DNA from 2 places in the Paenibacillus sp. MT86 genome. Region 1 is predicted to be linked to the other one. Evidence: riboswitches for the same ligand, from Rfam matches in the RefSeq annotation. Region 1 holds a riboswitch; the other holds the start of a gene.

What was found. Region 1 has a riboswitch for FMN ahead of AC3RCL_RS06520 (DMT family transporter). Riboswitches for the same ligand answer to the same signal wherever they lie in the genome.
Region 2: it holds a riboswitch for FMN, as region 1 does, so the genes downstream of both, ribD (bifunctional diaminohydroxyphosphoribosylaminopyrimidine deaminase/5-amino-6-(5-phosphoribosylamino)uracil reductase RibD) here and AC3RCL_RS06520 (DMT family transporter) in region 1, are expected to answer to the same signal.

Annotation. Positions count from the first base shown of each region.
Region 1 covers NZ_CM179499.1:1,527,647-1,532,415, reverse strand. Annotated here, with positions in the region: gene AC3RCL_RS06530 (hypothetical protein) at 1-437, opposite strand, end outside; gene AC3RCL_RS06525 (RNA polymerase sigma factor) at 499-1,041, opposite strand; gene AC3RCL_RS06520 (DMT family transporter) at 1,255-2,235, opposite strand; FMN riboswitch at 2,370-2,535, opposite strand; gene AC3RCL_RS06515 (choice-of-anchor I family protein) at 3,165-4,769, opposite strand, start outside.
Region 2 covers NZ_CM179499.1:4,403,313-4,408,081, forward strand. Annotated here, with positions in the region: gene AC3RCL_RS19595 (bifunctional 3,4-dihydroxy-2-butanone-4-phosphate synthase/GTP cyclohydrolase II) at 1-115, opposite strand, end outside; gene ribE (riboflavin synthase) at 166-834, opposite strand; gene ribD (bifunctional diaminohydroxyphosphoribosylaminopyrimidine deaminase/5-amino-6-(5-phosphoribosylamino)uracil reductase RibD) at 858-1,958, opposite strand; FMN riboswitch at 2,227-2,410, opposite strand; gene AC3RCL_RS19610 (acyl-CoA thioesterase) at 2,612-3,013, shown strand; gene AC3RCL_RS19615 (peptidylprolyl isomerase) at 3,090-3,521, opposite strand; gene lysA (diaminopimelate decarboxylase) at 3,723-4,769, opposite strand, start outside.

The sequences.
Region 1 (4,769 bases):
GGCATGCCGTCCTCTTTCGTGAAACTGACCACCAAATAACCGCTGTTGCCGACATAAACCCCTTCTTCAACATTCATGGTTACCCCGGATGCTGTATCCGTCCCTTGTATAGGTGACCGTTCGTCTTCCGCAATCGACGCGGATTGACCGAAGAACTGCTTCAAGCTATCCATGTATTGGCTCGCAAAAGCGGTCGTGCTAAGTATCATAATCATCGCGGCAGCGATAACGATACTGGCTTTATATTTTTTCACTTTCCTGTTTTTAAACACCATCGTTTCCTCCTCTTGAATACGGTTCATCGCTCGGTTCTTGATCCGTTCCATACTGATCTGCTGCGTCAACTCGCGTTCCTCTTCCTCCGTAAGGAGGAGGTCCTCCAGCTCCTGATTGTCGATATTGGCCATGATATCTACAATTCGCCGCTTCACATGCATCCATCCCCTTTCGCAATCGATTTGAAGCTTCACTCCTATAGACACGGTCTTTATAGAAATCCTACGGATTCTCGGTTTCATAATGGATGCGCAGTTTGTCCCTTGCCCGGCGGATCCGGGCGGTGACGGCTTTCTCCTGCATATTCAGCCGGCTTGCAATATCGCGGACTTTCTCTAAATAGAAGTACCTGCGGATGAATATTTCGCGATCCGGTTCGCCCATCCCCTGTACCATGCCGCTTATCGTTTCCTTCTCCTGCCGTAGAATAGCCAGTGCCTCCGCAGAGGGACAAGAAACGGCGTCATCTTCCAATTCGGATTCAATGACCCGCTGCCTCTTTCGCAAGGCATTCAAGGTATGATTACGCGCGGCTATGGCCAGATAAGGCTTGAGACTATCTCCGCGCAGCATGATTTTGGGCCCGTCTGTCCACAGCTTGACCAGCACGTCCCCGGTGATCTCCTCCACATCGAAGGAATTAAACCGCCCTCCTGCCACCTTAGCAACCACCGCGGCTATGTAGCGTGAATAGCGGTCAACCAATGTTTCAAAACATCGCGGATCTTTCCTCGCCAGCCCATCCAGCAATGTCTGATCCTCCATGGGATCCTCCCCCTCTTATATAATCATCTCTGTTGGTAGAACCAAGCCACAAATCCCGTGCTACTATATAAGACACCTTTAATTCCGGAAACCCTACACATCTTTTGAAAAAATAATCGTTTCGCCATGCAAACGGATTGGAGTAGCTTTGCTTGGAGTAACGGCAAAAAAAGCCGACCCCATCGGATCGGCTTTTTCTACAAACGTATGATTTTATTGCAATTGCGGAGAAGCCTCGGATTGCTGTCTCGATATGATGAACAGCACGATCCAAATCAGCAGGAATCCTAGGAGCTGAGGCCCTGTCACGATTTGCTGGAATACAATCCAGTTGATGAGCACGCCCACCATGGGAAAACTCAATTCAGCCAGCGTTGCGACAGAGGCTTTGGTCGTGGTCAGCCCTTTATAGTACACCAGCAAGCTCAGCAGACCCGGCAGCAGTGCCTGCCCGATCAGGTTCAGCGATACCAAGGCAAAGGCGCCTGTGCCCCATGCCGGCATATTCCAAGCTGCCCCTTCGCTCCAAGTAATGACGGTCAGGAGCGGCAGCGCGAGCACGAAACGAAGCGAGGTTACCGTCTCATACTTCAGTTTGCCTACCATCAAGCGTCCCATGACCGTTGAGCCGCCCCATAAGGCTGCTGCGCCTAAGGACAGGAGGCTGCCGACTTGAACAAACTCGTTCCAATGGCCGATCGGCAGGGTTAAGCCGAAGGTGAGCAAATACGTGCCTGCCAAAGCGATGATAAGCAGGATTCCAAAATGGCGCGGAAGCTTCTCTTTCAGAAGCAGGCTGGCCAGAATGATGGCAAACAGCGGCTGCAGCTTCTGCAGCAGCAGGACGGCATTCAGATTGCCGCTCGACAGCCCCATCGTGAACAATACGGTAGCCAATGCCGAACCGCCCCAGGATATAAACAGCAGTGCGCCGACATGATTCCAGCCCAGGCTCTTAAGTTCCTCCCGGTTCTTCCACAATACAGGAATCGCAATCAAGGAAATAATGATATGTTCGAGCAAAACGATCTGAGCCGAAGTCAGATTCTTGAGCAGAATGACCCGAAATAACGGGTCAACGCCCCACAGGGCGGCCCCCAAAACAACGAGCCAGAACCCTCCTTTAAAACGTCGACTTGCCTGTGTGTCGGAACCATAAGGTTTCACCTTGATCCCGGTATTCATATTACTCATCTTGCCCTCTCCTGTCTTGAATACGGAGGTCTTACTAGCAGAAAGCCCCCGTCATCGGCATGGCCGACGTATACGGGGGCTGATCAAATAAGCCTGCGCCAAAATGGAATATTCGCATTCACGGCAAACTCATCTTTGATCTTCTCCCATCCGGACTTTACCGTCGGCCTTGGAATTGCACCAAGTCAGTCGCTGCATTCATGTTGGCTACAGAACGCAGAGAGTCGCGGGCTTGGTTCATTCGCGAAGGAACGAACCATCACCGCCGGTCAGGAATTTCACCTTACCCCGAAGATCCATATTCATGTTTTATTTTGGTCGTGCCATCAAACTGATTGACCGATAATTCCTATAAACTTAGTTGTTATATTGAAATTATAACATGAACCCTTTCATGTAAATACATCTATTTTCAAAATAAACGAAATTAGACTTGAATACAATGAAAAATCTCACGTTCATCCAATACTTACTGAGAATTATACAGCAAGTATCAATTTGTTACCAGCGTGATTTTTTACCATCTTCTCGCGTTTATCTCGAATACCTTCTGCCTTGAACAGCAGCCGCTCCTGCCCGAAGATTCAGCAGCTCCAGCGCTTCCTCGGTATTAAGGCTCACTCCGTTCCCATAAGGCTTAGATACCAGCCGAGAACACTCTCCGCAGCTGCTTCCTCCGATTGCTTCGTCTCACTCAGCAATGCTTTGCTTCCACTTCCAAATATGTATGTTCAGATTCAATGCGCATGAACTCACATCCTTGTCAGATCGTTAACAGGTCGTTATTTCTAACCCTTATTAAATGCATGGATGCCTGATCGCTTGGCTTTAACCGATCGTCATCTGCCTGAGTATGCAAAAAGACCGCCCTCAAGGTTTCAATCCACCTTAAGAACGGTCTAATCGCATGAAATGCTATCCCGCTTCGATTAGCTCATAAACTCCAACGCTGCCAAAGTACGCTTCAGCACGAGTGCTGCTTGCGCACGCGTGACCGCATCGAGTGCTCCGAAATTGCCGTTGTTGTCACCCTGTACGATGCCTTGCTTAGTAAGACTGGCCACATGGGCCGCCGCCCATGCCGGGATGGATGCCTGATCCTTGAATCCGGCAGCGGCATTCGCACCCTGATTCGATAGATCTGCCGGATTCACCGCCTCCATGGCCCGGGTGATCATTACAGCCATCTCCGCTCGGGTCATGCTGGCATTCGGCGAGAAGGCACCGCCGTTGCCGCCCTCGATCAAGCCGTAGCGCGAGGCTGCGCCAATCTCGCCGGCATACGCGGAATGATCCTGAACATCCTTGAATGCACCGCTCTCGATGACCGGGCTGAGCCCCATCGCACGGACGAGCATGGCCGTAAATTCAGCTCGCGTGATCGCCTTGCCCGGTGCATAGGAGTCCGCGTTGACTCCGTTCACGAGCAGCTTGGAAGCCATGGATTCGATTTCCGATTGCGCCCAGTGGCCGTCAAGATCCGCAAACGTCTTCTTGTATTGCAGCAGCGCATAAACGCCGTTTCCGGCATGCTTGACTTCGATCGCCGCTTTACCGTTCCATGTCGTCCTTACGGCCGGTACAAACCGGAAAGTCCCCGCCGCTTCGTCATAAATGACGGCAGCAAGCGAATCCGGATTCATCCCTGCCGGCAGCGGCATGATACGGCTGATGACGCGCTTCCCGAAATCCTTCAGTTCCTGTTCTGCGCCAGGCGCTCCAACCGCTGCGCCGAACCGCAGTCCTCCATTCGCTGCCAACGAGGCGCCCATGGAAGAGGCCTTGCTTGTCATAGCGTCCGCTACCTTGCCTGCTGCCGGAGCCACCGACACCTTCACCTCGATGCCGCCGGACCCTTGTGCCGTCTCCAGAGCCTCATCCAGAGGCAGAGCCGTTATCGGAAGACGGAAGGCTCCAAGTGCGGTCTCCAGCACCAGGGTTGCCTTCGGATTCCGTTCCATGGCCTGCTTCAGGCCTGCTGCCGGAAGGGACAGCTCCGCGGCACGGTTCAGTTCAGGAGCCCGAATAATCAGTTCCTGCTGCCCGTTCGCGGATAATTCGGTCAAGGCCTTTTTCCACGCCTCTTCCTTTACCGTAATGCGGTCCATCGTTCCGCCCGCAGCGGCGCTAATATTCAAACTATTGCCTGTCATCACGTTCGGCTCGGAGGTATTACCGCCCGTGGAAGGAGGATTAGGCTGCGTTGTCGGCAGCGTTACCGAACCGCCTCCCGAACCGCCTGATCCCGATCCAGGAGAAGAGCCGTCGCCAGGATTTGCCGGCTTCTTCTGCTCCGTAATTCGGCCCTCGACCTTCGGCGACACCTTACCGCCCAGCTTGTTCACATATTCCATGAAAATTTCATAATCCGGGTAACCCAGATCCTCGTTGTATTTCCCTTCGGCAATCGCATCGGCAAAGGATTTGTATCCATCTCCGCCCTTGGCTACAAAACTGTTCGTTGCCATCCGGTACGTTTCGGTCAATACCAGAGGTTTGTAGCTTCCGTCTTTCATGATCTGTACGTCGAACAC
Region 2 (4,769 bases), 2.9 Mb from region 1:
CGATAAAATCTCCTTCATTCTCGCGGTCCTCGTCGTCAACAACGATGACGACCTTGCCTTCCTTCAAATCTGATAACGCCTCTTCGATCGTATGAAATGAAAAGCGCTCATCCATCCCTATTCCTCCTTCTTCTCATGGAGATATCTCTATATGCAAGAAACGGCTTAGGCAAAGCCATGCTCTGCCAGGTAATCCCTGCTGATCCCCGATTTCGTACCGCTTCTGCTTCCTGCGCCTTCCGAACCGTAATGCAGCAGGTGATCTACATATTTCCCCAAAATGTCGCATTCGATATTAATCGTGTCGCCCGCTTTTTTATAAGCGAGCACCGTCTCCGCCAGCGTATGGGGAATGATGGACACCGTAAAGGAGGAATCCGTCGTTTTGACAACGGTCAAGCTGATTCCATCCAGCGTGACCGAGCCTTTCGGTATGATATATTTGAATACGTCCCCATTCGCGGGCGAAATCTCGTATACCACTGCGTTCTGATCGGACTTTACGCTCCGAATGACGCCGATGCCATCCACGTGTCCCTGAACGATATGGCCTCCGAATCTCCCTCCGGCTGCCATCGCCCGTTCCAAATTAACCTTCCCGCCCGGCTGCAGCTCCTTGAGATTCGTGTTTCTATAGGTTTCCGGCATAACGTCAACCGTAAATACGCCCTTGTCGATCGCTGTAGCCGTCAAGCAGACGCCATTTACGGATACGCTGTCGCCCAGCTTCAGATCGTCCATAATCCGGTTAGCGGAAATGCTCAGCAGCATGGCCTCCCCTTGGCGCCCGATACGCCGCATCTCGCCGATCTCCTCGACCAATCCAGTAAACACAGGCTTCCCTCCTTTCTCGCTCCTTATTTCCAGACCGGAATGCCGGTGACGTAGATATTGTCGCCCAGTCTTTCGGTCTCAAGTCCTGTCAGCGAAATCGCTTGGTTCATCTGTTCATAACCGCTGAACATGTAATTTCCCGGCGCATCATACCCGCCGATGATTTTGGGGGCGATAAACTGGATGAGCCGGTCCACCAACTTCTGCTCCAGCATCGAGCCATTAAGCGTACCGCCGCCTTCCAGCAATATCGAGGCGACCCCCTTTTGTCCCAGTTGCAGCAGCGCTCCCTTTAGATCCACCCGCGGTCCAGGTCCACAGGGGATGACCTGAGCACCAAGCTCTTCCAACTCGGACCGCTTCGTAACATCCGCCTGCTCCGTCGTCAAGATCCAGGTGGGCGCCAATCCGTCTGACACGACATGGCTGTCGAGCGGTATCCTCAGGCTCGAATCCACGATGATCCTGACCGGGTGGAGCCCCTCAACGCCAAGCCGGGTCGTCAGGCTCGGGTTATCCGCGATAACCGTAGACACGCCGACCATGATGCCTTGATGGCGATGGCGCAGCGTATGCACAAGCTCCCGGGATTTTTCATTGGAGATCCACTTGCTGTCCCCGGTTTTCGATGCGATCTTGCCGTCCAGCGTGCTCGCCGTCTTTAACGTCACGAAGGGCCGGCCCGTCGTAATGAATTTAATAAAAGCTTCGTTCAGGCGAAGAGCGCGATCTTTAAGGATACCCGTTTCAACCTCGATTCCCGCTGCGCGCAGCATCTGAATCCCTCTGCCCGCCACGAGGGGATTCGGGTCCTCGCAGGCCACAACCACCCGCCGAACGCCCTCGGCGATAAGCCTCTCGCTGCAAGGCGGCGTAGCGCCGTAGTGACTGCAGGGCTCCAATGTCACGTACACGGTACTGCCTGCCGCTTTCGGCCCGGCCATATTCAGGGCATGAACCTCGGCATGCGGCGTTCCGCGTTCCAAATGCGTGCCCACCCCAGCGAGAGCGCCATCCTTAACGACGACGCAGCCGACTACCGGGTTGATCCCGGTTTGGCCCTGTGCACGTTCAGCCAGATCCAGCGCAAGTGACATATAGAATTCATCGTTGACGATATCCATGCTAAACATGCCCCTTTCCCAACGTTCATACAAAAAAGCCCTGCCAAAGATTCCGAAGAATCCTTAAACAGGGCTTGATGGAAGTTAATCATTGACACGATAAATAACCGTCATGAATGCAGATTTCGCGTATAACAAGCGACCCAAATCCGTCACAGGCGAAACCAAAAAAACGCCGTCACAGCTTTGAATTGCATGTGAAAACCTGCACATAACGCATGTCACGCTGTGCGCAAAGACACAATAACATGTGCTGCTTATGTGTCCCTCACTCCTTCTCCCATCCAGACTATACTGTCGGTCCCGGATTTGCACCAGGTCCACCGCATACGATGTGAAACGTCACATTCATATCCGGGTCACGGACTAAGACGCAGCACTCTGCTTCGATAAGCTCAATCACTGCGTTCATCACCGCCGGTAGGGAATTTCACCCTGCCCCGAAGGATTAAACCTATGAAATTGTTTGATCTTATGAAGAATCTTATCACCCCCTTTTGAAAATTGCAAGAAAAAACAACTAACTTTTTTAAAGCGCATAACTTTAATGCTGTCATTAGCATGGACTTTTGAAGGAGAACGCTTCCCGAAAGGAGAACAGTTAAGTAGGGTAAGCAAGGAGGTAAGAAGTAGTTGAAAAGGAGCGAGCCACGATGAAAACTTCGCTGGACATTATCGTCCGTCCCACGGAGATCGACGTCAACGGACATGTAAACAATGCAAAATACCTCGAATACCTGGAGTGGGGCAGGGAGAAATGGTACGAAGCGGGAGATCTGCGGTATGATGTGCTGAAACGGCTCGGGGTCCAGACCGTCACCGTCAATATTAATATCAATTACCGCAAGGAGTGCGGCCAAGGCGAACGGCTGACCGTCGTGACGGAACCCGAGTCCATGGGCCGCAGGAGTTACGTCATGGCCCAGCGGATATACAACGAACAGCATGAGCTTTGCGCGGATGCCATCGTTACCAGCGTGGCGATGGATGTAAACTCACGTAAAAGCCGGCCCGTCCCCGAAGAACTCCGCCGATTGTTCCCAGCCCCTGCGTAATCCGCCCCTTTGCGGCGGCCATAAAAAACAGGCTCACCTCTGAGGGTGAGCCTGTTTTTGCATGATGCTGAATTTATTATGCTTCGTACACTTCTACTTTTTCCATTTTGTCGCGGCCTTTGAATGCATCCACATACTCCATGCCTTCAACGACTTTGCCAAATACGGTATGTTGTCCGTCCAAATGAGGCTGCGGCTCGTAGCACACGTAGAACTGACTTCCGCCGGTGTTCCGGCCGGCATGCGCCATGGCCAAGCTTCCGCGCTCGTGCTTGTTAGGATTGATCTCGCAATTAATGGTATAACCCGGTCCGCCGGTTCCCGTTCCTTGCGGACATCCGCCTTGAGCGACGAATCCAGGAATTACGCGGTGAAATACCAGACCGTTATAGAAGCCGGAGTTGGCCAATTTCTCAAAATTAGCCACCGTGTTCGGTGCATCGTTCTCGAACAGGTCAAGCACAACCTCTTTGCCGTTTTCCAAGGTGATCTTCGCTTTTTTTGCCATATGTGTGTATCTCCTTCCGTTATCTCAAACGCTTTTATCGATTTTTTTACAATGCAAGTTATAGTTTACTATGAATTGAGCCTCGAAGCAAAACGAACTTGTCCCCGTCCTCGCGACCATATCCGACGGAAGGCAGGACGAAGAGCCCTGACCGCAGCCGGAGGCTTTGGCGGGCCCTTCCTATCCAGAGACATTGACGTCTTATAAACTCGTAACGGTTTCTTTTGTTACACCCGCCGGCACGACATCGTTGCTGATGATATCGGCAAGCGATTCGCGGCGAACGACCAGATTGCTTTGCCCATCCTTCACGAATACGACCGCAGGTTTGCGGATCCGGTTGTAATTGCTGGCCATGGAATAGTTGTATGCGCCCGTGCAGGACACCGCCAGCAGATCGCCCGTTTCAACCTTCGGAAGCTCCAGGTCCCAAATCAGCATGTCTCCGCTCTCGCAGCACTTGCCGGCAATGGATACCGTTTCTTCCGGCTCTTCTTTAGCCCGGTTTGCAAGCAGCGCTTCGTATTTCGACTCGTAGAGCGCCGGACGCGGATTGTCCGTCATGCCGCCGTCGACGGCAACATATTTGCGCACCCCGGGAATATCCTTGCTGGTTCCCACCGTGTAGAGCGTGGTACCTGCGTCACCGACGATGCTCCGACCCGGTTCCACCCAAATTTCAGGAAGCTCGGAACCAAGGCCCGCAAAATGGTTCTTTACCGCATCCGTAATCGCTTTTACATACTGGGATACTTGAAGCGGCGTATCTCCATCCACGTAGCGGATACCGAATCCGCCGCCCAGGTTCACGACCTTGAACACGACGCCCAGGCCTTCTTTTACGGAAGCTGCAAATTCAGCTACGCGCTGAACAGCCATCTGGAAGCCTTCCACCTCAAAAATCTGGGAACCGATGTGGGAATGGATGCCCATGAGATGAATATTCGCCTGTGCTTCCGCAAGCTGCACCGCTTCGTACGCAGAGCCGTTGCCGATATCAAAGCCGAACTTCGAATCGGTTTGTCCTGTCGAGATATATTCATGCGTATGCGCCTCGACGCCCGGTGTCACGCGAAGCAAAATGTTGACCTTGCGGTTCTTCTCGGCAGCGATGGCCTGCAGCATATGCAGTTCGATCACGTTATCGACAACGAAACAGCCGATTTCGGCATCCAGCGCCATCTCGATCTCTTCCGGCGTCTTATTATTTCCGTGGAAATGAATCCGATCCGCCGGGAATCCGGCTTG